Regions from separate parts of the Rhodococcus sp. MPR-R1B genome, predicted to be linked through region 3. Evidence: riboswitches for the same ligand, from Rfam matches in the RefSeq annotation. Region 3 holds a riboswitch; each other region holds the start of a gene.
What was found. Region 3 has a riboswitch for S-adenosylmethionine ahead of AC1Q61_RS03635 (FAD/NAD(P)-binding protein). Riboswitches for the same ligand answer to the same signal wherever they lie in the genome.
Positions count from the first base shown of each region.

Region 1: another riboswitch for S-adenosylmethionine. It lies ahead of AC1Q61_RS21065 (bifunctional o-acetylhomoserine/o-acetylserine sulfhydrylase); the one in region 3 lies ahead of AC1Q61_RS03635 (FAD/NAD(P)-binding protein).
Region 2: another riboswitch for S-adenosylmethionine. It lies ahead of AC1Q61_RS26425 (LLM class flavin-dependent oxidoreductase); the one in region 3 lies ahead of AC1Q61_RS03635 (FAD/NAD(P)-binding protein).
Region 4: another riboswitch for S-adenosylmethionine. It lies ahead of AC1Q61_RS14030 (putative leader peptide); the one in region 3 lies ahead of AC1Q61_RS03635 (FAD/NAD(P)-binding protein).

Region 1 is NZ_JBXAFO010000015.1:152,934-160,428, forward strand. It holds gene AC1Q61_RS21055 (DEAD/DEAH box helicase) at 1-1,177, opposite strand, end outside; gene metX (homoserine O-acetyltransferase MetX) at 1,347-2,483, opposite strand; gene AC1Q61_RS21065 (bifunctional o-acetylhomoserine/o-acetylserine sulfhydrylase) at 2,480-3,805, opposite strand; SAM riboswitch class IV at 3,949-4,089, opposite strand; gene AC1Q61_RS21070 (NADP-dependent isocitrate dehydrogenase) at 4,395-5,618, shown strand; gene AC1Q61_RS21075 (MFS transporter) at 5,748-6,956, shown strand; gene AC1Q61_RS21080 (exodeoxyribonuclease III) at 6,993-7,495, shown strand, end outside.
Region 2 is NZ_JBXAFO010000025.1:69,221-76,715, reverse strand. It holds gene AC1Q61_RS26435 (dicarboxylate/amino acid:cation symporter) at 101-1,474, opposite strand; gene AC1Q61_RS26430 (phosphodiesterase) at 1,814-2,719, shown strand; SAM riboswitch class IV at 2,798-2,911, shown strand; gene AC1Q61_RS26425 (LLM class flavin-dependent oxidoreductase) at 2,894-4,240, shown strand; gene AC1Q61_RS26420 (NtaA/DmoA family FMN-dependent monooxygenase) at 4,261-5,628, shown strand; gene AC1Q61_RS26415 (stealth family protein) at 5,680-7,173, opposite strand; gene AC1Q61_RS26410 (hypothetical protein) at 7,454-7,495, shown strand, end outside.
Region 3 is NZ_JBXAFO010000002.1:195,725-203,219, reverse strand. It holds gene AC1Q61_RS03655 (MarR family winged helix-turn-helix transcriptional regulator) at 1-310, shown strand, start outside; gene AC1Q61_RS03650 (homogentisate 1,2-dioxygenase) at 419-1,618, shown strand; gene AC1Q61_RS03645 (hypothetical protein) at 1,615-2,484, shown strand; gene fahA (fumarylacetoacetase) at 2,481-3,671, shown strand; SAM riboswitch class I at 3,750-3,843, shown strand; gene AC1Q61_RS03635 (FAD/NAD(P)-binding protein) at 3,848-5,740, shown strand; gene AC1Q61_RS03630 (ATP-dependent Clp protease ATP-binding subunit) at 5,791-7,495, opposite strand, start outside.
Region 4 is NZ_JBXAFO010000008.1:185,916-193,410, reverse strand. It holds gene AC1Q61_RS14045 (ABC transporter permease) at 1-331, opposite strand, end outside; gene AC1Q61_RS14040 (ABC transporter permease) at 324-1,322, opposite strand; gene AC1Q61_RS14035 (ABC transporter substrate-binding protein) at 1,325-2,962, opposite strand; gene AC1Q61_RS14030 (putative leader peptide) at 3,102-3,191, opposite strand; SAM riboswitch class I at 3,200-3,294, opposite strand; gene AC1Q61_RS14025 (GNAT family N-acetyltransferase) at 3,312-3,902, opposite strand; gene AC1Q61_RS14020 (FAD-dependent oxidoreductase) at 3,911-5,020, opposite strand; gene AC1Q61_RS14015 (ABC transporter substrate-binding protein) at 5,031-6,002, opposite strand; gene AC1Q61_RS14010 (amino acid ABC transporter ATP-binding protein) at 6,037-6,822, opposite strand; gene AC1Q61_RS14005 (amino acid ABC transporter permease) at 6,819-7,495, opposite strand, start outside.

The DNA.
Region 1 (7,495 bases), on a different contig from region 3:
TGAGGGTGGTCAGCAGCGCGAGGATATTGCCGCGCCGGGCAATTCCCGTACCCAAACCGGTGTCGAAAGCATCTGCAACTGCAGACCGATAGATGCGCGCCTGTTCCGACGTCAGAGTGCACGAGACGGTGGAAAATTGCTTGGGCGGAAGATCCTTGGCCACTGTGTCTTTGGTTCTGCGCAGAATGAACGGATCGATGACCGCGGCAAGCCTGGTCGCCGCGGTGGCCGATCGACCGGATTCGATCGGTACGGCAAAGCGTTGACGAAACCGTGCGCGAGTTCCGAGGACTTCGGGATTGGCGACGCGAAAGAGCGACCACAATTCTTCGAGACGGTTCTCCACCGGCGTGCCGGTCATCGCTACCTTGACGTCGGCCGACAACTGCATTGCGGCTTTCGCTGCCAGCGAAGAGGGGTTCTTGATCTGCTGTGCCTCGTCGAAGACCACTGAACTCCAATGGATCGGGGCCAATTGTGCTGCGTCGGAACGCAAGACGCTGTAGCTGGTCAGCACCGTGGCGCCGGCAGGAACACGAGTGGGAAGTGTGCGAGCAGTCCCGTGATGAACGTGCAGTGGCAGATGCGGAGCGAATCGCTCGATCTCGCGGCGCCAGTTTCCTATCACCGAGGTGGGACACACAACCAGGTGCGGACCGTCGTCGGCGCGGATCGCGATCATCGAAATCGCTTGCAGTGTCTTGCCCAAACCCATCTCGTCGGCGAGGATTCCACCGCCCGAACCCGCCAGTGCAGTCAGCCAGGCAACTCCGTGCACTTGATACGGGCGCAATGTCGCCTGAATCTTTGCTCGGCGAAGACTCTCCACGGCTGCGCGCGCTTCCGTGAACAATTGCACCGTCGACCGGGCGCTTCTGATTCTCGTGTCGTCGCGCTCGATCGCGGCATGCGCTGCAGTCGGAATGTCATGTGCGCCGGTGTCGATGACGCGCTTCCATGCGAGCAACGACGGTCCGAGGTCGTCGCGACGTGCATCGAGGGTGTGCAAGGCGTCGATCGCGGTGGCGAGGTCGAGCAGTTGCGCTTCGACATCGGTCGCTGTGATCGACTCGTCGACCGGGATCGCCAGCCGGCAGATGCCCGGCGATCCCGTCGGCATCCCCAGCGCCGACAGACGCGCTGCCGGATCTGTGTCACCCCAGAACGCGAAGGACATGTGCTCGGGAATGTACGTAGCCTGCAGGCGCGTCGAGCATGGCTGATTCACGTTCGCCGATGCTAGCCGCGCCGGCTCAGGGACGCCAATGAAAATGTCGGGAAAACCTGCAGATCAGCTGTGGTTTTCCCGACATTGACGGATCCTGAAATTGTGCTTCTGTGCCGGATCAGCGGGCCGTGCGTGCGAACTCCATCGTTCGGCGAAGCAGTCCGGCGACAGCGTCCGCCTCCGTCAGGAAGCCGTCATGGCCGTCTCTGGACTTGAGTATCTCGAGGCCAGTGCACGTCGAAATGCCGTCCGCGATCTCCTCCTGCAAACGAAGGGGATACAGCCGATCCGAGTCCACGCCGCCCACGACGACCGGCGCCGTGATCGATGCCAACGCCGCTGCAACGCCGCCGCGTCCACGACCGATGTCGTGCCGGTTCATGGCCTCGGTCAGGAGGACGTACGTGCTCGGGTCGAAGCGGTCGACCAGCTTGTCTGCCTGATGTTCCAGGTAACTCTGGACGGCGTATCGTCCACCGTTCCAAGGATTTTCGTCGTTCTGAGCGGAGTTCTCGAAGCGCGCATCCAGTTCGGACTCGGTGCGGTACGTCAGGTGCGCGATGCGACGGGCGATGCCGAGTCCGGCGCGAGGTACCCGCCCCGTTCCGTGGTAGTCACCGCCCTGCCAATCCGGATCGGAGACGATGGCAGCGATCTGCGTCGTCTGGGTGCCGATCTGATCTGCGGTGGCCCGTGAACCGGTTGCGAGAACCAACGCGGAGCGAATGCTGTCCGGGTAGGTAACTGCCCATTCGAGGGTGCGCATGCCGCCCATGGATCCGCCGACTACCGAGGCCAACTGGTCTATCCCGAGGAGATCGACGAGCTTCTTCTCCGCCGCGATCTGATCCCGGATGGAGATCTCCGGGAACCTGCTGCCCCACGGCTTGCCGTCGTCGGCCAGCGAACTGGGACCGGTCGTGCCGCGACAACCACCGAGGACATTGGTTGCGATGACGCACCATTCGCCGGTGTCGATCGGTTCGCCGGCGCCGACCATCCCGTTCCACCAACCGGGGGAGGGCTGATTTGCGGAGATCGGTCCGGTGACGTGTGAGTCTCCGGTCAGTGCGTGCTCGACGAGTACGACGTTGTCGCGGTTCGGGGACAGCTCACCCCACCGCTGAACGGCGAGCGAAACCGAGGGGAGTACCGCGCCGCTCTCGAGTTCCAGGGCGCCGATGTCGACGAACCCCACCTGGCCGTCGGGCGGGGGAAGGAGGTCGATCCTGGGCTCCAATTCGTTCACGGTCACGAGTTTGCCACCGCAGCCAGGCCGACGGTGATATCGGCGATGATGTCGTCGATTCCTTCGATACCGACCGCGAGGCGAACGAGTCCGGGTGTGACACCGGAGGCGAGCTGCTCTTCGGGGGTGAGCTGCGAGTGTGTCGTCGAGGCGGGGTGGATGACGAGTGAGCGAACGTCGCCGATGTTGGCGACGTGGCTGTGCAGCGTCAGAGCGTTGACGAACGTCTTGCCCGCATCGATACCTCCGGGCAGCTCGAAGGTGACGATGGCGCCGGTTCCCTTGGGCGTCAGCTGCTTTCCGCGTTCGAACCATGGCGAGGAGGGGAGTCCCGCGTAGGAAACGGAGGCCACCTCGCCGTGGCCGTCGAGGAATTCGGCGACCTTCTGTGCATTGGACACGTGACGCTCGATGCGCAGGCTCAAGGTTTCGATGCCCTGCGCGATGAGGAACGCGTTGAACGGCGCCACGGCGGAGCCGAGATCGCGCAGCAGTTGGACGCGCGCCTTGAGTGCAAACGCCGGCGCGCCGAGGTCTGCGAAGGTGACGCCGTGGTAGCTGGGATCAGGCGTCGTGAAGTTCGTGTGGCGACCCTGCGTCCAATCGAAGGTGCCGCCGTCGACGATCACGCCGGCGATCGCGGTGCCGTGTCCGCCAAGGTATTTGGTGGCCGAGTGAACGACGATGTCGGCGCCGTGTTCGAGTGGGCGGAGCAGGTACGGCGTCGCGACTGTGTTGTCCACGATCAACGGAAGACCGTTCTCGTGGGCCAGCGACGAGATGCCGGGGAGGTCGAGGATGTGGTTCTTGGGATTGGCGATCGTCTCGCCGTAGAACGCCTTCGTGTTCGGGCGAATGGCTTCGCGCCACTGCTCGAGATCGTCGGGATCCTCGACGAAGGTGACTTCGATGCCCAGCTTGCGAAGGGTGTAATGCAAGAGGTTGTACGTGCCGCCGTACAGGTACGGGCTCGAGACGATGTGGTCGCCGGCTTCGGCAATGTTGAGGATCGCGATGGTTTCGGCAGCCTGACCCGAGGAGAGGAGGAGTGCGGCGACTCCGCCTTCGAGGGCGGCGATGCGCTGCTCGACGGCGTCCTGTGTGGGATTCATGATCCGCGTGTAGATGTTGCCAGGCTCGGCGAGGCCGAACAGTGCCGCAGCGTGATCGGTGCTGTCGAAAACGTAGCTGGTGGTCTGGTAGATCGGCAGAGCGCGCGCATTGGTGGCGGTGTCCGCTGTCTGCCCGGCGTGCACCTGCTTGGTCTCGAACGACCAGTTCGCGGTCGGATCAGAAGTTGCTGCGCCGTCGGCTGTGTTGTCGGTCATGATTTGTTCACTCCAGTGGTCTGACGGATAGATGTCGGACGGGGGCGAAGGATCGCCGCCCCGTGCTGGGGTCTATCTACAAGTGCGACACATACTGAGTTACCTCCGTGGGGCTCGGCCCGGTCTGGGGTCCGTCCCTGTCGGACCCGCGCTTGTCACCCGAATTGCGGTGGAACTGCGTGAGCAGATCCACGTCGGGAAACCTGGTCATCACCCGGGGCACCCCACCGCGGTTGGAGGGTTGCCGTCCAGCGAGCCGGGGCTTGACGCTGGCACTCATGACCAAGTCGGATTCTACCGGGAAGTGAGCGCAGTCCTGACGCGGGGCGAATTGTGAGCCGCAACCGCACGCGAGACAGAGCGACGCAGCCCACTAGCAGGCAAAAGTTACTCGCGAGTAGAGACCGATGGGTGGACCTGCCGGTTGCGGCCTCACGGGTTAGCAGTACGCTTGTCTTGTTTGGGACTCATCTCCCGAGATCAGTCCACACCGTCTAGGTTTGATAATCGAACCGTTCGCGGACCCACTCACAAAGTGTGACCGCAACCGTGTAACCAGGGAAACTTCCTAGGAGGACGCGAAGCACCCATGTCCAAAATCAAGGTTGAGGGCACCGTCGTCGAACTCGACGGCGATGAGATGACGCGCATTATCTGGCAGTTCATCAAAGACAAGTTGATCCATCCGTATCTCGATGTGAACCTCGAGTACTACGACCTCGGTATCGAGTACCGCGACGAGACCGACGACCAGGTCACCATCGACGCAGCGCACGCGATCCAGAAGCACGGCGTCGGCGTCAAATGCGCCACGATTACGCCGGACGAGGCACGTGTCGAGGAATTCGGTCTCAAGAAGATGTGGCGTTCCCCGAACGGAACGATCCGCAACATTCTCGGCGGCACGATCTTCCGCGCACCGATCATCATCTCCAACGTTCCGCGACTCGTTCCGGGCTGGACCAAGCCGATCATCATCGGCCGTCACGCATTCGGCGACCAGTACCGCGCCACAGACTTCAAGGTCCCCGGCCCCGGCAAGGTGATGATCACCTACACGCCTGAGGACGGCAGCGCACCGATCGAGCACGAACTGGTCAACTTCCCCGAAGAGGGCGGCGTCGTCCAGGGGCAGTACAACTTCACCACGTCCATCCGTGACTTCGCTCGCGCGTCGCTCACCTACGGACTGCAGCAGAACTACCCGGTGTACCTGTCCACCAAGAACACCATTCTCAAGGCGTACGACGGTGCCTTCAAGGACATCTTCCAGCACGTCTACGAGACCGAGTTCAAGGCTGAGTTCGATGCCGCAGGTCTGACCTACGAGCACCGCCTCATCGACGACATGGTCGCTTCCGCACTCAAGTGGGAGGGTGGATACGTCTGGGCATGCAAGAACTACGACGGCGACGTCCAGTCCGACACCGTGGCCCAGGGCTTCGGCTCGCTCGGCCTCATGACGTCGGTTCTGCTGACACCGGACGGAAGGACCTGTGAGGCAGAGGCTGCTCACGGCACCGTGACGCGTCACTACCGTCAGCACCAGCAGGGCAAGCCCACCTCGACCAACCCGATCGCGTCCATCTTCGCGTGGACCCGCGGACTCGAGCATCGTGGCAAGCTCGACAGCACCCCTGAGGTCATCGGCTTCGCGCAGGCGCTCGAAGACGTTGTCATCAAGACCGTCGAAAGCGGCCAGATGACCAAGGACCTCTCGATGCTGGTCGGCGGCGATCAGGGCTACCTGACCACCGAGGAGTTCCTCGGTGCACTCGACGTGAACCTGCAGAAGGCCATGGCCGCGAAGTAGATTCACTGTTTCACCTTCTGATGGGACGTCCGGGAAACCGGGCGTCCCATTTGTGTTCGCGGTCTCACGTGAGTGAACTCACCCGCTCTCACTTGGAAGTTCAACCAGGTGTGAGACCACAATTGATCAGTGACTTCGTCTACCCTCTCTCGTTCTGACACCTCGACACCCGGGGTTCGTTCCGCCAGAGGTCCAGCGATGCTCGCTCTTGCCCTCGGCGGTTTCGGTATCGGCACAACCGAGTTCGTCGCCATGGGATTGCTCCCGGAAATGGCATCCGGGCTCGGCGTCTCGGAACCCATCGCGGGTCACGTGATCTCGGCGTACGCGCTCGGGGTTGTCGTCGGTGCTCCGCTGATCGCTGCACTCACCGCACGGGTACCGCGCCGCACCCTGTTGATCGCACTCATGGTCGCATTCACCGTCGGCAATGCCGCTTCGGTCTTTGCGCCCTCGTACACGACGCTGATGATGGCTCGATTCGTCGCTGGATTGCCGCACGGCGCGTACTTCGGAGTCGCCGCACTGGTCGCCGCTCATTTGGCCGAACCAGGCAAACGCGCGAAGGCCGTGGCGATGGTGATGATGGGTCTGTCCGTGGCCAATGTGATCGGGGTGCCGGTCGCGGCCTGGATCGGCCAGGCACTCGGCTGGCGCAGCGCCTTCGCCTTGGTGGCTGTGATCGGAGTGGCAACGGTTGCTTCGCTGTTCGTCTGGATTCCGCGGTTGGACGGTATGCCGGTGACGAATCCGATCACCGAACTCGGGGCACTGGGCCGCGTTCAGGTGTGGATGACCCTGATCGTGGGAATGGTCGGATTCGGCGGGATGTTCGCCGTCTACACCTACATCAGTACGACGCTCACCGACGTGTCCGGTCTCGGTGCTTCGTTCATTCCTCTGGCGCTCATGCTGTACGGACTGGGCATGGTGGCCGGCAACTTCGTCGGTGGATACCTCGCGGATCGCGCACTGATGAAGGGTTTGTTCCTGTCGATGGGATCCCTCGTGGTGATCCTCGCGGTCTTCGTGATCGCTGTGCGCAATCCGTACACGGCGCTTGTCTTCGTCTTCCTCATCGGGCTTGCCGGGTCCTCGATGGTTCCTGGCCTTCAAACACGGTTGATGGATGTCGCCGAGGATGCTCAGACCTTGGCGGCGTCTCTCAATCACGCCGCGCTGAACATCGCCAATGCCTTCGGAGCGTGGATCGGCGGCGTCGTCATCGCTGCCGGTTACGGGTATACCGCACCGGCAGCGGTTGGGTCGTTGCTTGCCGTCGCGGGTCTCGTCGTGCTGGCGGTTGCGGTGATTCTGCAGCGTAGGGCCGTGCGCTGACCTGGGCGCCCATCCGCGTCGGTGGAATCGGCTACGGTGCTTGCCGTGCCACAAACTGCTGACTCCCACATTCTTGCGCCCCACACCATCACGTCCGTGAACGTTAACGGCGTTCGAGCAGCTGCCCGCAAGGGCATGCTCGACTGGCTGGAGAAGACGTCGGCGGATTTCATCTGCCTTCAGGAAACGCGTGCGTCGGACGATCAGCTTCGCGAGACTCTCGAACCAGCGCTCGGCAACGGATGGTTCCTCGTCTCCGCCGAGCCGTCCGCGAAGGGACGCAACGGAGTCGCTGTGCTTTCACGCACGGAACCTGACGCGGTGCGGATCGGTCACGGCGACGACGAGTTTCTCGACGCCGGTCGATACATCGAAGCCGACTTCGCGGATCTGACCGTCGCGAGCCTGTACCTGCCCTCCGGTGAGGCGCTCACGCCGAAGCAGGAGGAGAAGGAGCGGTTCATGGCGTCCTTCGCAGTTCACCTCGCTACCACCGCTGCGGCGGCCGAGGCTGCCGATCGTCACGTGGTGGTCAGCGG
Region 2 (7,495 bases), on a different contig from region 3:
ACCAAATGGTTTATTTCGGTAAGGGTGAAATCTGGGGTGAAAAGCAGCGTCCCCGCACCGTATTGCTCAGGTGCGAGGACGCTGCTGTAGTCATCGAGGGTTACGCGTCGACAAGTTCCTCGGCGAAGGGGTCACCGTTGCGGGGAGCGTCGAAGCGCTCCTTGTCGAGGATTCCCTCACGCTTTGCGACGATGACCGGGACCAGTGCCTGGCCGGTGACGTTGACTGCGGTACGGCCCATGTCGACGATCGGTTCGACTGCGAGGAGCAGTCCGACGCCGGCCAGGGGAAGACCAAGGGTGGAGAGTGTGAGTGTGAGCATGACTGTCGCACCGGTGGTTCCGGCCGTTGCCGCTGAGCCGATGACCGAGACGACGACGATCAACAGGTAGTCGGTGAAGGTCAGCGGAACGTCGTAGAAGCCTGCGACGAAAATCGCCGCGATCGCGGGATAGATTGCGGCGCAACCGTCCATCTTCGTGGTGGCACCGAGCGGAACGGCGAACGAGGCGTACTCACGCGGAACGCCGAGGTTGCGTTCGGTGACGCGTTCGGTCAACGGCAGGGTGCCGATCGACGAGCGCGAGACGAATCCGAGCTGAGTTGCGGGCCAGACGCCGGAGAAGAAGCTTCGAACCGAGAGGCCGTGTGCGGCAATCAGGATGGGGTAGACCACGAAGAACACGATCGCCAGACCGATGTAGATGGCGGCGGTGAAGACGCCCAGCGACCCGATCGCATCCCATCCGTAGGTGGCGACAGCGTTGGCGATCAGCGCAGCGGTGCCGATCGGGGCAAGGCGGATGATCCACCACAGGACCTTCTGGACGATCGCGAGCAGCGAAGCGTTGAACTCGAGGAACGGCGCAGCCTTGGGACCGATCTTGAGTGCAGCAATACCGATTGCACCGGCGATGACGAGCAGCTGCAGGACGTTGAAGCTCAGCGATGTGGTCGCCACGCCTTCGGCGACGGAAGTCTTTGCACCCAACCCGAGGAAGTTGTTCGGAACCAGTCCGGTGATGAACGCCCACCACGAACCGGAACTCTTGGGTTCCTTCGCGGCTTCGGCGGCGACGTCGGTCCGTGAACCGGGATCGGTGATCAGGCCGACGATGATGCCGATGATCACAGCGATGAAAGCGGTGATCGCGAACCAGAGCAAGGTCTGCACGGCCAGGCGAGCTGCATTGGCGACCTGGCGCAGGTTGGCGATGGAGCTGACAATGGCGGTGAACACCAGCGGGATCACCGCAACGGTGAGCAGCTTGACGTAACTCGAACCGATGGTCTGTACGGTGCCGACCAACCAGTTGACGTTGCCGTCGGCCGCATCAGGCATTGCCCGGGCGACGAGACCGATGATGACACCGAGTACGAGACCGGCGACGATCTGCGGTCCGAATGCCGTCGCCCAGGACGGAAAACGGGACGTGGACTTTTCCGGCACGCCGGTGGAGGTGGAGCTGGGCATGACTATGCCTTTCGAAAATCAAGGGAGCGAAACGCAGCGCGGCACCAGAGGCCGGGCAGATTCGAAGAAATGTTTCCTGGTACGCGTCAGGTCAGAGCGAGCGCGTACACATTGCGCTCGCCTGCAGGCGAAGGTCGACGTAACGCCGACTGGTCAGGAACAACACTGTCCACACACTACTCGCAGCTTCAACTACTCGATCCCGAGGGTCGCCGCGGGAGTTCGCTTCGTGTTCGTCGGGCGTGCCCCGATCAGTCACTGTTGGTCGGTTGACTAGTCTCGACGATCAGTAGGTGCCGCACCGGCGCCTACGCGTCGGCAAGCGGAAGCGAGAGACCGATGAGCGTTCGGAATGCCGAGTACCCGCGTCCGAAGCATTTCCTGGTGCACCTCAGTGACACGCATCTGGTGGCTCAGGGGGAGTTGTACGACGCCGTGGATGCGTCGACGAGATTGCGGGAAGTGCTCAGCGGGATCGTGGCCTCGGGCGCACGCCCGGATGCACTGATATTCACCGGCGACCTGACCGACCAGGGACACCCCGACGCATACGCGGAACTGAAAGCCATCGTGGAACCCGTGGCGGCCGAGATCGATGCGCAGGTCGTCTGGGCGATGGGCAACCACGACGACCGCCCTACGTTCAGATCTCTGCTGTTGGGCGAGGACGCCACCGATCATCCCGTCGACAACGTCTACGACCTTGACGGACTGCGGGTGATCACCCTGGATTCGTCGGTTCCCGGTCATCACTACGGTGAGATCTCGGATCGTCAATTAGACTGGCTACGAACAGAATTGACGGTGCCGGCGCCCGACGGAACAATTCTGGCGCTGCATCATCCGCCGGTTCCGTGCATTCAGGATCTCGCGGTTCTGGTGGAGTTGCGCGATCAGTCCCGGTTGGCAGACGTCTTGCGTGGCAGCGACGTCCGGGCGATTCTTGCCGGGCACCTGCACTATTCGACGACGGCGACGTTCGCCGGCATTCCGGTTTCCGTGGCGTCGTCGACGTGTTACACCCAGGACTTGAACGTGGAAGTCGGTGGTCAGCGTGGTCGTGACGGGGCTCAGGGGTGCAATCTGGTGCACGTGTACGACGAGACAATTGTTCATTCGGTCGTTCCACTCGGTGCGCACGTGACGGTCGGTGAGCCCGTCGACGCGGCCGAGGGTGCCCGGAGGCTCAGTGCTGCCGGCATTCGAATCCTCGAGAGCGAAAAGGCGGCACGCTCGATCATCTGAGGTCGCAGGCGGTTTCCGGCACCCACGCGCAGTTCCGGGTGATTGCCGGGCGGTCGCGTACTCACTACCGTCGAGGTAGGTGCAGAGCTCCAGCAACAAGGACCGGCTAGCTGGACGGCAACCCTTCATGCCGATGGGGTGCCCCGGAATCACACCTGGCGATACGCGCGGTGCGTGTCGCAAGCGGCAGTCGCCACGAGAACCGTCAGTCGGGTGCTGACGGTTTCTGCGGTCGGCACTGTGCGCTCCCGAGTAGTTCTCGAACAGGAGTATGCGCCGATGACCTCCACCCCTTCTTCTCATCTTGCTCCGTTGCATCTCGCCGTAGCGCTGGACGGTACCGGTTGGCACCCAGCGGCCTGGCGAGAGCCGCACTCGCGCCCGAGTGAGCTGTTCAGCGCGTCGTATTGGACTGACGTGGTGACGATCGCCGAGCGTGGTCTGCTCGATTTCGTCACCATCGAGGACAGTCTCTCGGTGCCGGCCAACCCACTCGAGCCTGTCGACGACGCGGTTGACCGGGTGCGCGCTCGGCTCGACGCACATCTCGTGGCCGCCCGACTGGCACCGATCACGAGCAACATCGGGTTGATCCCGACCATCACCACCATTCACACCGAACCGTTCCACGTGTCCAAAGCCGTTGCCACGCTGGACTACACCTCGCGCGGTCGCGCCGGGTGGCAGGTGAAGGTGTCGGCGTCGGAATCCGAGGCAGCACAGTTCGGGCGTCGCGACATCCCCGCGCTCACCGATGCCGACCGTCAGTCGATCGTTTCAGGCGTCCTCCCGGACTTCGTGCGCGACCTGTTCGACGAAGCTGCGGAGGCAGCTGACGTAATCCGGCGACTCTGGGACAGCTGGGAGGACGGCGCCGAGATCCGCGACGTGGAGCAGCGCCGGTTCATCGACCGAGACAAGTTGCACTACATCGACTTCGAGGGAAAGTACCTCTCGGTCCGTGGACCGTCGGTGACTCCGCGCCCGCCGCAGGGGCATCCCGTCGTCACCGCATTGGCACATCAGCGGGTCGCGTACGAGCTGGCGGCGCGGACGGCCGATCTGGTGTTCGTGACGCCGTTCGACGACGAGCAGGTCACGGCAATCCTGGGTGAAGTGCGAGCAGCCGAAGAACACGTGCAGCGCACCGGCGAACCGCTTCGGGTCTTCACCGACATCGTCGTATTCTTCGATGCTCCGGAAGAAACCGGAAAGGAACGGCTCGCTCGCCTCGACGCGCAGGCCGGCGCCGAATACCGTTCGGACGCGCTGACCTTCACCGGCACCGCGGCTGAGTTGGCAGATCTTCTGCTCCGGTGGCAGCAGTTGGGAATCGACGGCTTCCGGTTGCGGCCGGGCGTCGTCGTGGACGACCTCGACGCGATCGCAGGTGAGCTGGTACCTGAATTGCAGCGACGCAACGTATTCCGCACCGAGTATCCGCAGACGAATCTTCGCGGACTGCTTGGCCTACCCATCGACGTTCCCAACCGCTACGCCGCCGGTACTCCGGCCGCCTGACAGACGAGGAATACATTTTCATGAGTTCTCAGAAGCGTAAGCAGGTCATCCTGGGTGCCTACCTCGGCGGCGTCAACCATCACACTGCATGGTGGGATCCGCAGGCGGGCAGCCAGATCGAGTTCGATTCCTTCGAACACACCGCTCGAACCGCCGAGCGTGGGAAGTTCGACTTCTTCTTCCTCGCCGAAGGCCTTGCCCTTCGTGAGCGTGCAGGACAGATTTTCGATCAGGACATCATCGGTAGGCCGGACACCTTCACGGTCCTTGCATCGTTGGCGGCGGTAACCGAACACCTCGGATTGGCCGGCACTATCAATGCCACGTTCAACGAGCCGTATGAACTGGCCCGCCAATTCGCGACGCTCGATCAGTTGTCCGGAGGACGTGCCGCCTGGAACGTCGTCACCTCGTTCGACGCATTCACCGGCCAGAACTTTCGCCGCGGCGGATACCTCGACCGCGCGCAACGATACGAGCGTGCGGAGGAGACCGTAGCGCTGGTGCGTGAACTCTGGGATTCGTGGCGAAGCGACGACATCGTGGCCGACAAGGCATCAGGGCGCTTTCTCGCGCGACCGGATGCCGGTGAATTCGCTTTTCATGGATCGCATTTCGACGTGAACGGCCGATTCACAGTGCCGCGTAGCCCGCAAGGGCGCCCGGTTATTCTGCAGGCCGGGGTGTCGCCGCAGGGGCGCGATTTTGCTGCCGGCAATGCCGACGCGATCTTCTCACCGTACGGTCAGTTGCCCGAGGCGGCCGATTTCTATCGCGATATCAAAGCACGTGCCGTTGCGGCCGGACGTGACCCGGGTGACATCAAGATCTTGCCGTCGGCGAGTTTTGTTCTCGGCACCTCGGAGGCAGATGCGATCGAGAAGTACCGAGAGATTCGCGACCAGCAGGTCACCGGCCAGACCGCTTTGGTTCTGCTCGAACAGATCTGGAATCTCGATCTGTCGAAGTACGACCCCGAAGGACCACTACCCGATATCGCTCCGGATCCCGAGGCTCCGCCGATCATCCAGGGCCGCGCCTTCATTCACCAAGATCGTTTCGCGACCGTCGCAAAACTGCGCGCGGTAGCGGAGAGCAAGAAGTTGAATCTGCGCGAAGTGGTGATCGATCAGTTCGAGCGTGGACCGATCGTCGGTACACCGCAGCAGGTTGCCGAGAAAATAGATTCGTTTGTCAGCAACGACGGTTCGGATGGGTTCATCCTCGGGTCGCACCTTGTGCCGACCGGCCTCGACGAGTTCGTCGACGACGTGGTGCCGCTGCTGCAGGATCGAGGTGTTCTCCGCAGTGACTACGAAGGAACGACGTTGCGTGACAATCTCGGTCTGCCCATTCCGGTGCAACGGGAGCATGTGACAGCACGCTGATCGACCGAAGTAGCAAGGGCCCAGCCGAAATCGGCTGGGCCCTTGTTTCGTCTAGGCTTCCCAGGGCGCCGGGATGGGGTAGTAGCTCTCCAGGAACTCAGTGATCTTGCGTGTCCGAAGTTCCAGATCGATCTCCGGAGCGCTGCCGTCGTTGAGGCAGAAGAAGTCCATGGAGCGCTTGGCGAGCAGTGAGTCCATGTCGCGCAAACCGGCCTTGACCGTCGTGTCGACGTATTTGACGGCGGCGGACTTCTGCACCACCGACCGTCCACTCATGAGCGTGTAGTAGTGGTACAGCGAATTGGTCACCGAGATATTGGAACTCGCGCGGAAGGTGCTTGCTGCAGTGGCCGCGAAGTCTTCGGCGAACTCGCGTTCCATCTCGGCCATCACGCTCTTGCGTAGTGGCGTCGCTGCGTGCTCCAGATGTCTGGTGGTCATCAGACCGAAGCGGTCCTGCAGCAGACGGCGGTTGACGCGGGCCGCATTCTCGAACCCGCTGCGGTCGTTGTCGTTGTGTCCCAATCCGATTCTGGTGTCGGCCTCGATGAACATGCTGATCCCACCGGGGGAGAAGAACATGTCAGGGCCGACGGGGCGACCGAAGAACATGTCGTCATTGGAGTAGAGGAAATGCTCTGCCAGACCCGGAATATGGTGCAGCTGGCACTCGACAGCTTGAGAATTGTGGGTGGGCAACACACTTGGATCGGCGAAGAACTTTTCGCTGGGCATGAACGTGACTCGCGGATCGTCGGCAAGCCAGTCCGGACGATCGGAATCGGTTGCGACGAAGATCCGCCGGATCCACGGCGCGTACATGTGGATAGATCTAAGTGCGTATTTGAGCTCGTCGATCTGACGGAAGCGCGCTTCTGATTCGTCGCCCTCGCCGACGATGTAGTTCTGCATGCGCTTGGCGCGCTGAGCCTGAAACTCTTTGGAAGAACCGTCGACCCAGGAAAAGACAAGATCGATATCGAAGCTGATATCGGAGGCATGATCGGCGAACATGTTCTCGATGGTCGGCCAGATCCGGCCGAATCGCTCGACGGTTCCTCGGACAGCTTCTTCGGGGAGGACGGTTCGTCGTGTCAGTGAGTTCTCGACGGGTAGGACGATTTCTTCGTCGGAAATCGACCACAATTCGATCTGAACGCCGATGTTCGCGCCGTAGTTCATACCGCTTGCGACGTGAACCCTCGGACGGAACAAGCGGAAGATCCGTGACTTGTTGGTTTTCGACAGGGCACCGTCCGCGACAAGGAGCGCTGGACTCTTCTTCGCGTCGACGGTTTTGGAATAGAAGGGTGCGTTTGCGCATCCCTCGACAAGTGCCTGCCGCAGGTTCTTGCGTTCCGTCCAGCTGACCGCGATGACCGGGCGCTCGTCGTTTCCGCGGACGAGTAGATACTCGATTCCTGCGGCGTCGAGGATGTCGCGGATGAAGAGGAGATCTTCGACCATCGCTTCGAGCGGCGTGGTGGTCGTGATCGCGAGGGCAAAACGATTCTTGAATCGGACGGTCTCGGGTAGCTCGCCCATCCGTGCGCGTGACGCGGCCGACGCCGGCTCCACAGGATTGGGGCTGTCCTGCTCCGGAGGTACGAAGTAGATGTCGTGCGGAGCGGGAGATTCTGTAATGGGATGCCTTCCGATTCTGATCCAGCTGTGTATCTGTCGCCCCCGACGCTGCGAGAGCGTGGTGGCGACGAGCTCAGTCTATGCCGTCGGCGCCGAAAGTCGGACATGAGTGACGGGGATGGGTAGCGCGGGGCGAGTCGGGTACCCCGAGGACCGAAGCGAGAGTGAAGGAGGAGAACCGATGCGTGTGAAAGCGATGGTCGGAACAGGCGCGATGGCGGTT
Region 3 (7,495 bases):
CGGTCCGATCGAGCCGAAGGCTGCCGCCGAGCTCACCGGCATGAGTAGGGCAGCGGTCTCCAATCTGTCCAAGTCGCTGCTGGCAGACGGATTGATCGATCGTCGGCCCACCGAGAACGACGGCCGTTCCGTCCAGCTGTACCTGACCGCCAAGGGCCGAGAAGCCATGGTCGAAGCCTTTCGCGAGCAGAACGAACGCGAACACGCCTGGGTAAGCGTCCTGAGCGAGGCCGAACAGCGAATTCTTGTCATGCTCCTGGACAAACTGATCACCAACCGCAGCCAGTTCGACGTACGCGGACGTAACTGACATAGACCCGAACCCCTTGGAGGGTTGCACTCATCACATCATTTTAGTTAATGTGTTTACTATCTGGTGGAGGTGAGCCAGGCAGAACAGCACAGAAGGAGCCCCGTCATGGCGTTCTATCGACAACTCGGCAACATCCCACCGAAGCGTCACACCCAACACCGTGACGAGTCCGGCAACCTCTACTACGAAGAGCTGATGGGAGAGGAAGGTTTCTCCTCGGATTCTTCGTTGCTGTACCACCGCGAGATCCCGTCGGCCATCGTCGACGCAACGGTCTGGGAACTGCGCGATCAGAGCACAACCCCCAACCATCCCCTCAAACCGCGCCATCTGAAACTCCACACGCTGTTTCCCGAAAGCACCTGGAACGAGACCGACGTGGTAACCGGCCGTCGTCTCATCCTCGGAAATGCCGACGTGCGATTGTCCTACGTCGTTGCGGCAGCGCCATCTCCCCTGTATCGCAACGCAATCGGCGACGAGATGGTCTACATCGAATCTGGCGAGGCGACCGTCGAGACCGTCTTCGGTGCACTCGAGGCCAGTGAAGGTGACTACGTCCTGATCCCGATGTCCACAACGCATCGATGGATCCCCAAGGGTGACAAGCCACTTCGTGCCTACGCCATCGAGGCGAACAGTCACATCGTCCCGCCCAAGCGCTATCTTTCCCGCTTCGGCCAGCTGCTCGAGAACGCACCGTTCTGTGAACGAGACCTGCACGGACCGATCGCGCCCATGATCGCCGAAGGAACCGACGTCGAAGTACTGGTCAAGCACCGAACGTCGGCGGGCATCGTCGGCACCCGAATGGTTTATCCCACGCACCCTTTCGATGTCGTCGGCTGGGACGGCTGCCTGTACCCGTACACCTTCAACATCTCCGACTACGAGCCGATCACGGGCCGTGTTCACCAACCGCCGCCGGCGCACCAGGCGTTCGAGGGGAACAACTTCGTGATCTGCAACTTCGTTCCGCGCAAGGTCGACTACCACCCCCTGTCGATCCCGGTGCCGTACTACCACTCGAACGTCGACTCGGACGAGATCATGTTCTACTGCGGCGGTGACTACGAGGCGCGCAAGGGTTCCGGCATCGGACAGGGTTCGATATCTATTCATCCCGGCGGCCACGCCCACGGACCACAACCCGGCGCCTACGAGCGGAGCATCGGCGCCGAGTTCTTCGACGAGCTCGCCGTGATGGTCGATACGTTCCGGCCCCTCGAATTGGGTGAGGGAGCCCTGGCCTGCGAGGACGAAGCGTACGCCTGGAGTTGGGCAGGGCGGGGGCCTAGGCAATGACGATCATCTCCCCACTCCTGCGTGGCCTGTGCGACGACGCAGCACTCTTCCCACCCGGCAATGCTCCTCTCGCCGAGGCAATTCCGGCCCACGCCGCCTACCTGCAGGCGGATTACGACGCACTGGTCGGGCCTTTCGTTTTTCCCGCGCCGCGACTGAGCGAACTGGCTGCGTACGTTTCAGCGGACAGCCCGGTGACGCTGAGCCTGACCGTGCCGGCCGGCCCATCCGATACGGCGGCCGCACTCTCGAACGCGCTCGCCATCCCTGGTGTTCACGTCGCCGCCGTCGAGGTGGGAATTCCTGACGGGTTGGACGCCGATGCGGCCTTCGAGGAACTCTCTCGTGTCCATGCCGCTCATCCCGACGTCGACATTTTTGTCGAGGTGCCTCGAGGTGATCGGCGCGCGGGCTATCTCACAGCTCTCGAAACTGCCGGGCATTCCGCAAAGTTTCGCACCGGCGGGATTGTCGCCGAGGCGTACCCGAACGAGGAAGAGCTCGCCGATGCGGTGATATCCGTTGTCCGAGCGAATATCCCGTTCAAGGCGACTGCGGGACTGCACCACGGTGTGCGCAACACCGATCCGGAAACAGGCTTCGAGCAACACGGCTTCCTCAACATCATGGTGGCCGTCGACGCGGCGAGGCGGGGCGCCGATCGTTCGGAAATTGTTGCTGCACTGTCTCAGCGCGATGGAAAATCGATCGCGCAAGCCCTGGCCGACCTCACCGAGGACGAGGCCGGCGAGGTGCGTCGCCGATTCCTCTCGTTCGGTACCTGCAGCATCTCGGACCCTCTGACCGAGCTGGAAGGCCTCGGGTTGATCGTCCGCTCCGACAAAACCGAAGGAACTCTCGTATGACTGTCACGACCATCGACATTCCCGCCGACTCACTGTTCGGTCTCGACAATCTGCCGTACGGGGTCTTCTCCCCCGCGGGAGGGTTACCGCGTGTCGGTGTGCGCGTCGCCGAATCGGTGGTCGATCTCGCAGCGACACTAGGTGATTCCGTCTTCTCCGAACCGACTCTGAACGCGTTCATGGCTCAGGGACGAGATCAGTGGGTATCGGTGCGAAACCGGATCACGGAGCTCGTGACTAGCGAAATAGACTCGAATGCAGTGTTTTCCGTTGATTCGGTGACAATGCATTTGCCGATCGCAGTGGCCGATTACGTCGACTTCTACGCCTCGGAGAATCACGCAACCAACCTCGGGCGGTTGTTCCGCCCGGACGCAGCCCCCTTGATGCCGAACTGGAAGCATCTTCCCGTCGGATACCACGGGCGCTCGAGCACCATCGTCGTCTCCGGCACCGACATCGTTCGTCCCTGCGGACAGCGGAAGGCACCCGATCAGGAAAGCCCGGACTTCGGACCGTCCCGGCGCCTCGACATCGAAGCCGAGATGGGGTTCATCGTCGGAACTCCCTCGAAGATGGGCGATTCCATCACCCCGGACGAATTTGCCGAGTACGTCTTCGGCGCCGTGGTCGTGAACGACTGGTCTGCCCGAGACATCCAGGCGTGGGAGTACGTGCCCCTCGGTCCGAACCTGGGGAAGAGTTTCGCGACCTCCATCTCACCGTGGGTCGTACCCTTGCTCGCTCTCGAAGCAGCCCGAATCGACACTCCGGTGCAGGATCCCGAACCGCTTTCCTATCTGCGTGGTGAAGAGAAGTGGGGGCTGGACATCGACCTGGCCGTCGAATGGAACGGTCACGTCGTCTCCCGGCCGCCCTACGCCCAGATGTACTGGTCGCCTGCGCAGATGCTCGCGCACACCACCATCAACGGCGCAGCAGCGAGCACCGGCGATCTCTTCGCGTCCGGAACCATTTCCGGACCGGACAAAGATCAGCGCGGCGCCTTCATCGAGCTGACGTGGGGCGGCAAGGAACCCGTAGCTGTGGGCTCCGAGACCCGTACCTTTCTCGAAGACGGCGACACCATCGCCATCTCAGCCACCGCTCCCGGCGTCGGCGGATCACGAATCGGCTTCGGGGATGTTCACGCTCGGATCCTGCCTGCAACGCAAACCGAAAGATAGTGATTGACAACTGTTTGATTCACGCTGATCTGATGTCCGGAATTCCTTGCCTCAAAATTCTCCGAAGATAAGCTGGACTAACCATCCAGAGCGATCGAGAGTCCTGGCTCCGTGACGTCGCAGCAACCCCCTCTGCTGAGGTGCGGGTGCTTTCTGCCAGGTCCGATGGAGGACTCGTGCCAGGCGATCGACCCCGTACCTCAGTGGGGACAGCAGCTGTCATCGTGATCGTGGGCGGTGGACCCCGCGGGACCGGCGTACTCGAGCGGATCCTCGCTCACGAATCGGTGAACGCCGATCCCACACCGATCGACATTCACGTTGTCGACCCGTATCCGGCAGGTGCCGGCCGTATTTGGCGAGGCAGCCAGGCGCCGCTTCTGTGGATGAATTCGACAACAGCGGACGTCACGATGTTCACCGACGAGACCACCGCCGTGATCGGCCCGGTGCTGCCGGGTCCGACCCTCGCGGAATGGGTCGCCGAGCGCTCGGCTGAGCTTGCCGAATTCCCCGAAATCGCAGCAGAAGTTCCGACGCTCACCCCGTCGTCGTTTGCATCGAGGTCACTGCAGAGCCGATACCTGAACTGGGTGTTCGAGACTGCAGTCGACTCCGCGCCAGCGCACGTCGACGTTCGAGTTCATCGACGATCCGTGGTCGACATCGTGAACGTCGGCGAGACACAGACAGTTCATCTGGACGACGGAGCTGTCATCGACGCGACGACCGTCCTTCTCGCACAAGGGCACCCCGATGCGTTGCCTGCCCCACGCGAAACCGCGCTGACCAGCTTCGCGTCCGATCACGGGTTGACGTATGTGGGTCCGGGCTACACTGCCGATCTCGACGCCGATGTCATTCCCGAAGGCGAACCGGTTCTGATCGCCGGACTCGGGCTGGCTTTCATCGACTGGATGGTTCTCCTCGCCGAGAGCCGTGGCGGCATCTTCGAACGCGGTGAAGACGGCGTCCTCACTTACGCTCCCTCGGGTCGGGAACCCCTGTTGTATGCCGGATCTCGTCGCGGAGTGCCGTATCATTCCAAGATTTCGTACTCGATCGCTGACGCGCGGCCACCGCTACCGCGGTTCTTCACCGCTGATCTCGTTCCCGGCGACGGACCGTTGGATTTCCGAAACGACATCTGGCCCTTGGCGTCGAAAGAACTGGCAGGCGCCCACTATTACGAGCTGTTTGCATCTCACCCGGATCGGACAGTGGGCACCTGGGAGGAGTTCGACGCCGAATTCGCCTCGCTGGCTTGGGGATCGCCTCGATTGCAGGAACTGGTCGAGAACGCAGTCCCGAAGCCGGAAGACCGTATCGATCTCGAGCGGCTGAACCGCCCACTCGGCGGTGAGCGCTACGACGGGCTTGCCGAGGTCCAGTCCCGGATCACCGAATACATCTCGGCGGATGTCGCGCGGAGGTCGGACCCGTATTTCAGCGCCGACGCGGCTGTCTTCTCAGCGCTGCTGTCGACGTACATGACCGTCGGAGAATTGTTGCGGCGCGGCAGAATCCCGGCCGAATCCGTCGCCAAGGACGTCGAGGGTTGGCTTCATTCGTTCTTCAGCTTCATCGCCAGTGGTCCGCCGCCCGAGCGTTTGGAACAGTTGGTCGCCCTCAACGAGGCGGGCATCGTCCAGTTCCTCGGGCCGGATTCGGTGTTCTCCACCGAGATCGACCCGGCAACGGGGGCTGGGATCTTTGTCGCGCGCAGTGCGTCGCACACCGACATCGTGGCCGCGAACACCCTCGTCGAAGCACGCTTGCCGGTTGCTTCCATCAGCGCGAGCGGTGACTTGCTCCTGCGGACGCTTCACCGTCGGGGCGAGGCAGTCGAACTTCGTGCGACCGTGGACAGTTCGGCGAAGCTCGCCGTCGACGGTACTTCACGAATTCTCGACCAGAACAACACTGCTCATCCCCGCCGCTTCGCGGCCGGGCCGTGGGTTGCAGGCCATAACTGGTCGGCGGCTTTCCCTCGTCCCCGTACCAATGCAGGGTTCTTCCGGCATAACGATGCCCTGGCGGCGGAGATTTTGGGTGCTACGCGCCTGTGAGCGGTTAGGGAGTCCTGGGACTCCCTAACCGCTCACAGGGGGCTGTGCCCCTAGCTGAACACCAACTCACCCTCGTCAACCGCGACGGTGATACTGCCGCCCTCTTCGAGGAGATCGTCGAGCAGCATGTCGGCGATCTTGTCGTCGACCACACGCTGAATCGAACGACGCAACGGGCGAGCCCCGAACTCGGGTTGATGCCCGTGCTCGGCGATCCAGTCCACCGCGTCGGCAGTGAACTCGATCTCGATGCCCTTGGACTGCAGCCGCTTCCGGCTGTCGTCGAGCAGCAGATCAGTAATCCGGTGCAGTTGCTCGGTGTCGAGCTTGCGGAAGATCACGATCTCGTCGATACGGTTGAGGAACTCCGGCCGCATCGATTCGCGCAACCTGGCCATCACGCGGTCGCGCAGTGGCTTCTCCGCCGACTCTGCGTCACCCGTGGTGAAGCCGAGTCCACCGGACTTGCTCGAGATGATGTCCGAGCCGAGGTTGCTGGTCATGATCACGACGGTGTTCTTGAAGTCCACCGTCCGACCCTGACCGTCGGTCAGACGGCCGTCGTCGAGCACCTGGAGCAAGGTGTTGAACACGTCCGGGTGTGCCTTCTCGATCTCGTCGAGCAGGATCACCGAGTACGGGTTACGACGCACCTGTTCCGTGAGCTGTCCGGCCTCGCCGTAGCCGACGTATCCGGGAGGAGCACCGACCAATCGGCTGACCGTGTGCCTCTCACCGAACTCACTCATGTCGAAGCGCAGCATCTTGTTCTCGTCTCCGAAGAGTGTGGCAGCCAGAGCTTTTGCGAGCTCCGTCTTGCCGACGCCAGTGGGTCCGAGGAACAGGAAGCTACCGACGGGACGATCCGGATCGCTCATACCGGTCCGGCTACGACGCACGGCACGCGCGATGGCGCGAACGGCGTCATCTTGCCCGATGACACGACCGTGCAGTTCCTCTTCCAGACGGCGCAGGCGATCTTTCTCTGCCTGAGTCATCTGGCTTGCCGGAATACCCGTTGCGCGAGCGACAACTTCGGCGATTTGTTCAGCGGTCACGTCCGGCGTTTCCTCGGAAGGAACCGAGGATCCTGCCTTCTCGAGACGCTTTGCGACGCCGTTGATCTCGTCACGCAGGGTCGACGCCTTCTCGTACAACTCGTCGGCGACGGCTTTTTCCTTGTCGCTCTCGAGCTGCTCGAGACGCTGCTGCAGCGCGGCGGTGTCTACCGTGGCCGTCTTCAAGCGAAGCCTGGCGCCGGCCTGGTCGATCAGGTCGATTGCCTTGTCCGGCAAGAACCTGTCGCCGATGTAACGTGCCGACAGCTCCACCGCAGCGGTGATCGCCTCGTCGGTGTAGTGCACCTTGTGGTGATCCTCGTACCGACTGCGCAGTCCGCTCAAGATCGCGATTGCGTCCTCGATCGACGGCTCTCCGACCTGTACGGGCTGGAAGCGCCGCTCGAGCGCGGGATCCTTCTCGATGTTCTTGCGGTATTCGTCGAGCGTGGTGGCGCCGACGATGTGCAGTTCACCGCGAGCGAGCTTGGGCTTGAGGATGTTTCCGGCATCCATCGCACCGTCTGCGCCGCCTCCGGCACCGGCGATGGTGTGCATCTCGTCGATGAAGACGATCAGCTCGTCCTTGTGTGCGGTGATCTCGTCGATCACCTTGGTCAGCCGTTCCTCGAAGTCTCCGCGGTAACGGGTACCCGAGACCATGCTCGAGAGTTCGAGCTGGACGATCTTCTTGCCC
Region 4 (7,495 bases), on a different contig from region 3:
TTCCGACCGCCACCAAGGTTGCGGTCAGGGACAGCGCGGCGCCGTGCACGAACCGTGTGTACAGGTCACGACCGAGATTGTCGGTTCCGAACCAGTGAGCCAGGCTCGGGCCCTGCAGTTTGTCCGCCGGGACACCGGACAACGGATCGCCGCTGGCAAAGAATCCGGGTGCGACGGCAAAGCCGATGGCAAGCAACACGATCAACACCGGAATCACCAAGCCGGGCTTTCGGATCCAGCCGATGGCCGTGGACTTTCGGCGCGAAACAACAGGTGCCTTCGCCTCGACGGTCGGATCGAGGAGTAGGGGTTCGATCAATGTGTCAGACATGAGCCGGCTCCAGATCGGTCGAGCTTTCGGTATTCGACTTTTCGGTGTGACTCTTCTTCGTCTGGATGATCCGTGGATCTATCAAGGGGTAGAAGAGGTCGACCGCGAGGTTGACGAGCACGAACACGAGAGAGGCGAACACAACGACTCCCTGCACCACCGGGATGTCCTGCGCCATCACCGACGTCTGTGTCAGACGGCCGACGCCCGCGCGGGAGAACACCGTTTCCACAACCACCGAGCCCGCCAGCAGCGTGCCGACCAGCACACCGGCAATGGTGAATGCCGGAATGCTCGCCAGTCGCAACGCGTGACGGGTCTGCACGCGCCAACGGCTTGCGCCCTTGGCGTACGCAGTCTCCACGTGCGGCGAACGTAGCGTCGACTGCAGGCTGGTCGTGAGCACCTGCGCGATCACCGCGCCGGTCGGGATCGCCAAGGTGATCGCCGGAAGAATCACCGTTGCGAATCCCTTGTCTCCGAAAGCGGGGAAGATGTGCAGACGGAACGAGAACAGCTGCAGAAGAATCAGGCCAACCCAGAAGGTAGGCACCGCCACACCCAGCGGCGGCAGCGAGAACAACAGATTCGCGAGCCACCGCTTGCGGGTGTAGGTAGCGAAGAACGCGATCGCCACTCCGAACAACACGGCCAGAACCAAAGCGGTGGTTGCCAAGACCAGAGTGCTCGGCAGCGCCGAGAAGATGGCATCCGTCACCGACTGACCGGTGGAGATGGACGTACCGAAATCGCCGCGAAGAGCATTCGTCAGCGACGTCCAGTACTGCACCCACACCGACTGGTCCAAGCCGTACCGTGCCCGAAGCTGATCGAGCGCAGCCTGATCCACTGCAACACCCTGACCGGACGAGTCGGCAGCCATGCTGACGGGATCACTCGGCAGGAGGAACAGAATCACGAACGAGATGGTGAAGGCGGCCCACAGAACCACTGCGGCCTGGCCCAGTCGGGTGAGTACGTATCGAGTCATGATTACTTACCCGACAACCATGCGTCGTAGAACTGCAGGCGCGAGGAGGCTTCGAAGTTCAGGTCCTGCACACTCGATCCGGCGCCGATGGCCTGCGAGAGCTCGATGGTGGGGATGGAGAGTCCACGGTCGAGGATCAATTCCTGTGCGGTGGATACCAGTTCGCCGCGTTGGCCGTTGTCCGTGGCTGCAAGCTGGTCTGTGAGTACCTTGTCGAGCTCCGGATCTGCGCCGCGACGGTTCAGGTTGCGGCCTTCGGTGCTGAACGATGCCCGCAAGATGTCGGCGTCCGCGCGAGTGCTGTTGTAATACAGCGAATCGTAATCACCCGATACTCCCTTCTCGGTCCATTCACCGTTCGAGACCAAGTTGAGCTGCAGGTCGACGCCGACCTTCTTGAGCTGCTGCTGCACGAGCTCGAGGATGGCCTGGTTACCCGAGAACACCGGACTGAAGGTGACGCTGAAAGTGAGCTTCTGCCCGTCCTTCTCGCGGATACCGTCGCTGCCGGTCTTCCAACCAGCCGCGTCGAGGAGTTTCGCCGACTTGTCGGCGTCGTACGTCACGACACTGGATTCGTCGCTGTAGAGCGGAGTGGTGTGAGCCAGCGGGCTCGTGGCCGGGAAGAACGACGGATCCAGAACGGTGTCGACGAGTTCTTGGCGGTTGATCGCGGGAATGATGGCCTGACGAACAGCCTGATCAGCGAGAACGCCGCGACTGACGTTGGGCTGGAAGAAGAAGCTCACACCCGGGTTCGGCCTTGTGAGGATTCGTCCACCCGCGCCCTCGATTTGCGGCGCATCCTGCGGAAGCGCATCGCTGACCGCATCGAGCTGGCCGGAGGCCACGCTGCCCGCCCGCACACCGGATTCGGGAACCACCGTGAAGTCGACGCCGTCGAGGTACGCCTCGCCCTGATGCGCGACCGCATCCGAGGCCCAGTTGTATCCCGCACGCTTGGCGATCTTGACGCTCTTGTCCTGCTGCCAGTCGGTGTACACGAACGGTCCGGAGGCGATCACCGCTGCACCGGGGCAGCGCTGCTCGGATGCCAGCGCGGTGGTGGAATCGGCGAGGATTCCGAGCTGTGGCGTCGAAGTTGCTTGCAGGAACTGAACATTGGGTCCGGAGAAATTGATCTTCGCCGTGTGAGCATCTACGACGTCGGTACCGGTGTACGAGGACAGGTAACTCTTCGCCAACGACGCGTTCGGTCCCAGGTTCTTGACCGAGTCGAAGGTCTTCTTCACCGAATCCGCCGTCACCGGTGTGCCGTCACTGAAGGTGGCGTCGTCGCGAAGGACGAACGTGAAGCTAGCGGCGTCGGGGCTGATCTCCCAACTCTTGGCGAGCCACGGGGTGATCTCTCCGGTGTCGGGATTTTGATCGGTAAGCGAATCCACCACTGTCCGAGTGACATACACGGTCTGGTTACTGCCGGCCTGGGCCGGATCGGCGCACGTCGGCGCCTGCGACAGACCGTAGCGAAGGGTTCCGCCGGACTGGGCGGGGCCTGCGTCGGCAGCACTGTCACTCCCGCTGCTGCAGCCGGCGAGGACGGTGCCGAGAACCGAGACAGCACCGATACCGGCGATTACGGTCGCGCGTTTGCGGGCACCGAATGAGGGCGAAGACACCAAGAACTCCTAAAGAGGCATGCCGAAGAGCGCACCCGTCGCCTGAGACGAAAAAGGCGATCGAGCACGAATCACTTGTGAGAGAAGAGAAAACAGACTTGTCGACGACTCGCCTGAGTGTGAATGACTGACCGAGAGGTCAGTTGGTACAGAAAGATCCCGCGGTGCGGCACAGGTCTACGTGACGACGCGACCAGGCGGTATCGAAACCGCCTTCGACTGCCTTCATTTCGTGTTCCTCCATCGGTCCTGGCGGTAGCACCCGCACCCGATCACTCGGGGGGTTGCTGCGACTTCAATGAGCCAGGTCTCTCGGTCGCTCTGGATGGTCGTTCGCAAGTGTACGAGGTCAAACCCGGGTGTTGTCAACCCGGTCGGTAGGAATTGCTGCTCGAGTCACATTTTCGAGCACCCGAAGTTGTTTCTCGAACGGGTGGACGCCCACCTCTTCGGGCGAGAGTGAAGCGTCGTAAAGCGGTGTGTATCCACTGGACAGATACAGCGCGACGGCCTCCGGCTGCCGAGGACCCGTCGTGAGAAACACACGGTTGTATCCACGAAGTTCGATCTCTCGTTCCAACTCGCGAACGACGGCCTTGCCGAGGCCGCGCTTCCGATAGTCGACCGACGTCCAGATTCTCTTCAGTTCGGCAGTGGTGGAATCGAATTGACGAAACGCACCACCGGCGATCGGCAGACCGTCGTGGGTGAGCACCAGAAGCGCACCCTGCGGGTAGGCAAATTCTTCTGCCGGATACGTCGTGAGATCATCGAGCATCGCTTCGCGAGTCCCGCCGTAACGCGAACTGTATTCGAGTGCCAACTCCGCGATCAGTGGAGCTGCCAAGGGATCGTCCTGCGATACCGAATAGACCTCTACCGCTCCGACACCCTCAAGCTGTCGAGTACCGAGCTCCAGTGCCACAACACTTTCCTCCATGAATCTGGTCAACGCTCCCCCAGCCTGAAAACTTCCGGAGCGAGGGTGGTTCCGTCGACGAGGTCCGCCACAAGTTCACCCAAGGCCGGACCGAACTTGAACCCGTGCCCCGAGAATCCCGCCGCCACCGTGACGGCGCCGACTCGGTCGATGACGAAGTTACTGTCCGGCGTGCTCGTGTACAGGCACGTGATCGACTCGACACGGGTGGAATCGACGCCGGGCAACCACGACTCGGCGTACTGGGCCAATCGCCGCTCTCCGTCGACGTCAGGGGTGTAGTCACGGGTCTGCGGAGTCACCACCGGCCCGGTCGCGTGTTCGCCGATCTTGATCCCGTCCTCGGAACCGAGCCCGTAGATCCCCGCGGTCTCCAATTCTGCGCCGGTGTGGTGAACGAAACTCGGCCACTCGACTCCGGGATCGAGCGGTGCGAAGTGTGCTGGTTGTTCCTGTGTCGTGCGCAGTGTCGGCAATACGATCTCGGAGCCGAGACCGCTGTCTGCGATCAGATCTGCAGTCCACGCACCGGCCGCGATCACGGCCTGACGAGCTGCGAGCGTTCCACTGTCCGTCACCACGTCCACGCCGTAGGACGCCCGCGCGAGTGCCAACACCCGAACATCGTGACGGACCTCGGCGCCCGCAAACACCGCTCCTGCCTTCAGAGCGGTCACGGCGCGGTCCGCGTGCAACCGGCCTGCGTCGGGATGATGGAGCACCGTGGTGTCGAATCGCAGCCCCGGCCAACGGGCGGACGCCTCGGCAGGAGTGAGGATCTCACCCTTGATGCCCGCCTCGCGAAGTATCTTCGCCTTGGACTGCACTGCCTGCGGCAGGCCGTGATCAACGGCACCGGTGAGTTCCAGGAACCCGACGTCCGTCGTGGTCTCCAACTCCCGCCACAGCGGCAGCGCGCCGGCCGCCAAACCTGTGTACAGGTGATTGTCGTACGCCTGCCGATAGATACGCGAAGTACCGTGCGACGCACCGTGCTTGTGACTCGGCCCGAACTGTTCCAGCTGAACTACGCTACGTCCGCGTGCCGCGAGCCGCCATGCGGCGGAGGACCCGACGAGTCCTCCGCCGATGACGATCACATCGAGAATCTCACTCATGGACGAGAGCTCACTTGGTCTTCGGAAGGCCGGGCGGGTTGATCAGGGATGTGTCGACGGCTTCGCTGGTGATGTTCCAGCGCTCGAGGATCTGCTGGTACGTGCCGTTCTCGATCGTGTGGTTGATCGCGTCGTTGATCGCCTTGATCAGGCCGTTGTCCTTCTTCACCAGCACCGCGATCTGCCCCTGCAGGGTGTCGCCGGCCCCGGAGAACTCACCGACAACCTCGGTCTCCCCCGACTGCTTGGCGTGGAACTGCGACGACGGGTTCGGGCCGAAGTAGGCGTCGATCCGGCCGGACTGCAGCGGGAGGTAGTAGTCGGTGGTGTTCTGGTAGTAAGAGATGTCGGTAGGCGCCAGGCCGGCCGCGACGTTCTGCTCACTCCACTTGACCAGCAGCGCTTCCTGATTGGTGCCCGAGGAGACGGCGATCTTCTTGCCCGCGACGTCCTTGGGTTCCTTGATGGAGATTCCGGCACCCTTCTTGGCTTCGAAGGCGAGGGTGTCGAGACGGTAGGTCGCGAAGTCGTACTTCTCCTTACGCTCTTCTGTGACAGTCACATTGGAGAGGAAGGCGTCGGCCTCACCGGAGTCGATCCGGACGAAGTTCTGTGCCCAATCTGCTGTCTGCAGGTCGACCTTCAAGCCGAGAACGTCACCGATCAGATAGGCGAAGTCGGTCTCGGAACCGATGAGGGTGGTGTCGTCGTCGGCGTAGAAACGGAGCGGCGGAGCGGAACCGGCACTACCGGTGACGCGCAGCGTGCCACGATCGCGGATGTCCTGAGGTAGCTCGGCGGCGATGGAATCCACCTTGTCGGTGGTGATGCGGTTCTGATCGGCCGTGAGGTTGTAACCCGCAGCAGCGGTGACCTGGGCGCCGTCGGACTCGGCGTCCGCGCTGCTGCATGCAGCGCTGAGCAATCCGACGGTGGCAAGCGCCGAGATCAGAAAAGTCGCGCGACGGGATGTGGAGAACATCAATTTTTCCTTCCGGGAATGAGTCTGGGTCGCGTCAGAGGACGCGGGAGAGAAAGGCTTTGGTCCGTTCGTGGACCGGATTGTCGATCACCTGCGAAGGCGGGCCCTGTTCGACGATGACGCCGCCGTCCATGAAGACCGCAGTGTCCGCCACTTCCCGAGCAAATCCGACCTCGTGTGTGACGATCACCAAGGTGGCGCCGTCACGGGCCAGCTGAGCGAGGACTTCGAGAACCTCGCCCACCAGTTCCGGGTCGAGCGCCGACGTCGGCTCGTCGAAGAGAATGACCGCCGGCCGCAGTGCCAGCGCTCGCGCTATCGCGACGCGCTGTTGCTGGCCACCGGAGAGTTGGCGGGGATACTCGTCCGCCTTGTCCCCCACTCCCACTCGCTCGAGCAGTGCGCGGGCCTCGCGGTACACCTCGTCACGATCACGCTTCTGGGCCGAGAGCGGCGCTTCCACCACGTTTTCCAACGCGGTCAGGTGCGGAAACAGGTTGAAGTTCTGGAACACGAATCCGATGTGCGAACGCTGTTTCAGGATCTCGCGGTCACGCAGTTCGTGGAGCCGATTTCCCTTGCGCCGGTATCCGATCAGTTCTCCGTCGATCCGTACGGTCCCGCGGTCGACCTTCTCGAGGTGATTGAGGGTGCGCAGCAAGGTGGACTTACCGGAACCCGACGGACCGAGAATGACGGTCACTTCGCCCTTGCGGACCAGGAGATCAACGCCGGCAAGTACTTCCAGCGTGCCGAAGGACTTGTGAATTCCGCGCGCTTCGACGGCATACACCGTCTCTTCGGCCAGTTCTGCGGTCATCGGGTCGCACCTCGCGGAATATCGAGACGCGCATCGCGAATCTCTTCGAACTTCTTGCGCGCCTTCTGTACCGGAGTCAACGGAAGAGCACGGGCGGATCCTCGTGCATAGTGGCGCTCCACGTAGTACTGACCGATCGAGAGCAACGTCGTGAGGATGATGTACCAGATCGTGGCGACCATCAGCAGGGGCACGACTCGTCCGTTGCGTCCGAAGATGACCTGCACCTGGTAGAACAGTTCGGCGATTGCCATGGTGGAGACGATCGACGTTCCCTTGAAGAGTCCGATGACCTCGTTGGCGGCGTTGGGGAGGATCGCCCGCATTGCCTGCGGGAGAACGATCTTGAAGAACTGGCGACTGCGCGGAATGCCGAGCGAGTGAGCAGCTTCGATCTGACCGTGATCCACCGAGATGATTCCGGAGCGAATGATCTCGGCCGAGTATGCAGCCTGGTGCAGCGCCAAACCGATGACTGCTGCGGTGAATCCGCCGATCACACCGCTGACCTGGAAGGTGAAGAACTCGGGACCGAAAGGTATTCCGAGAGAAAGCGTCTGGTACAGGTATGTGATGTTGAACCAGAAGAGCAGCTGCACGATGAGTGGAATCGAGCGGAAGGCCCAGATGTAGGTCCAAGCGATCACCTGCAGGACCGGGTTTTTCGACAACC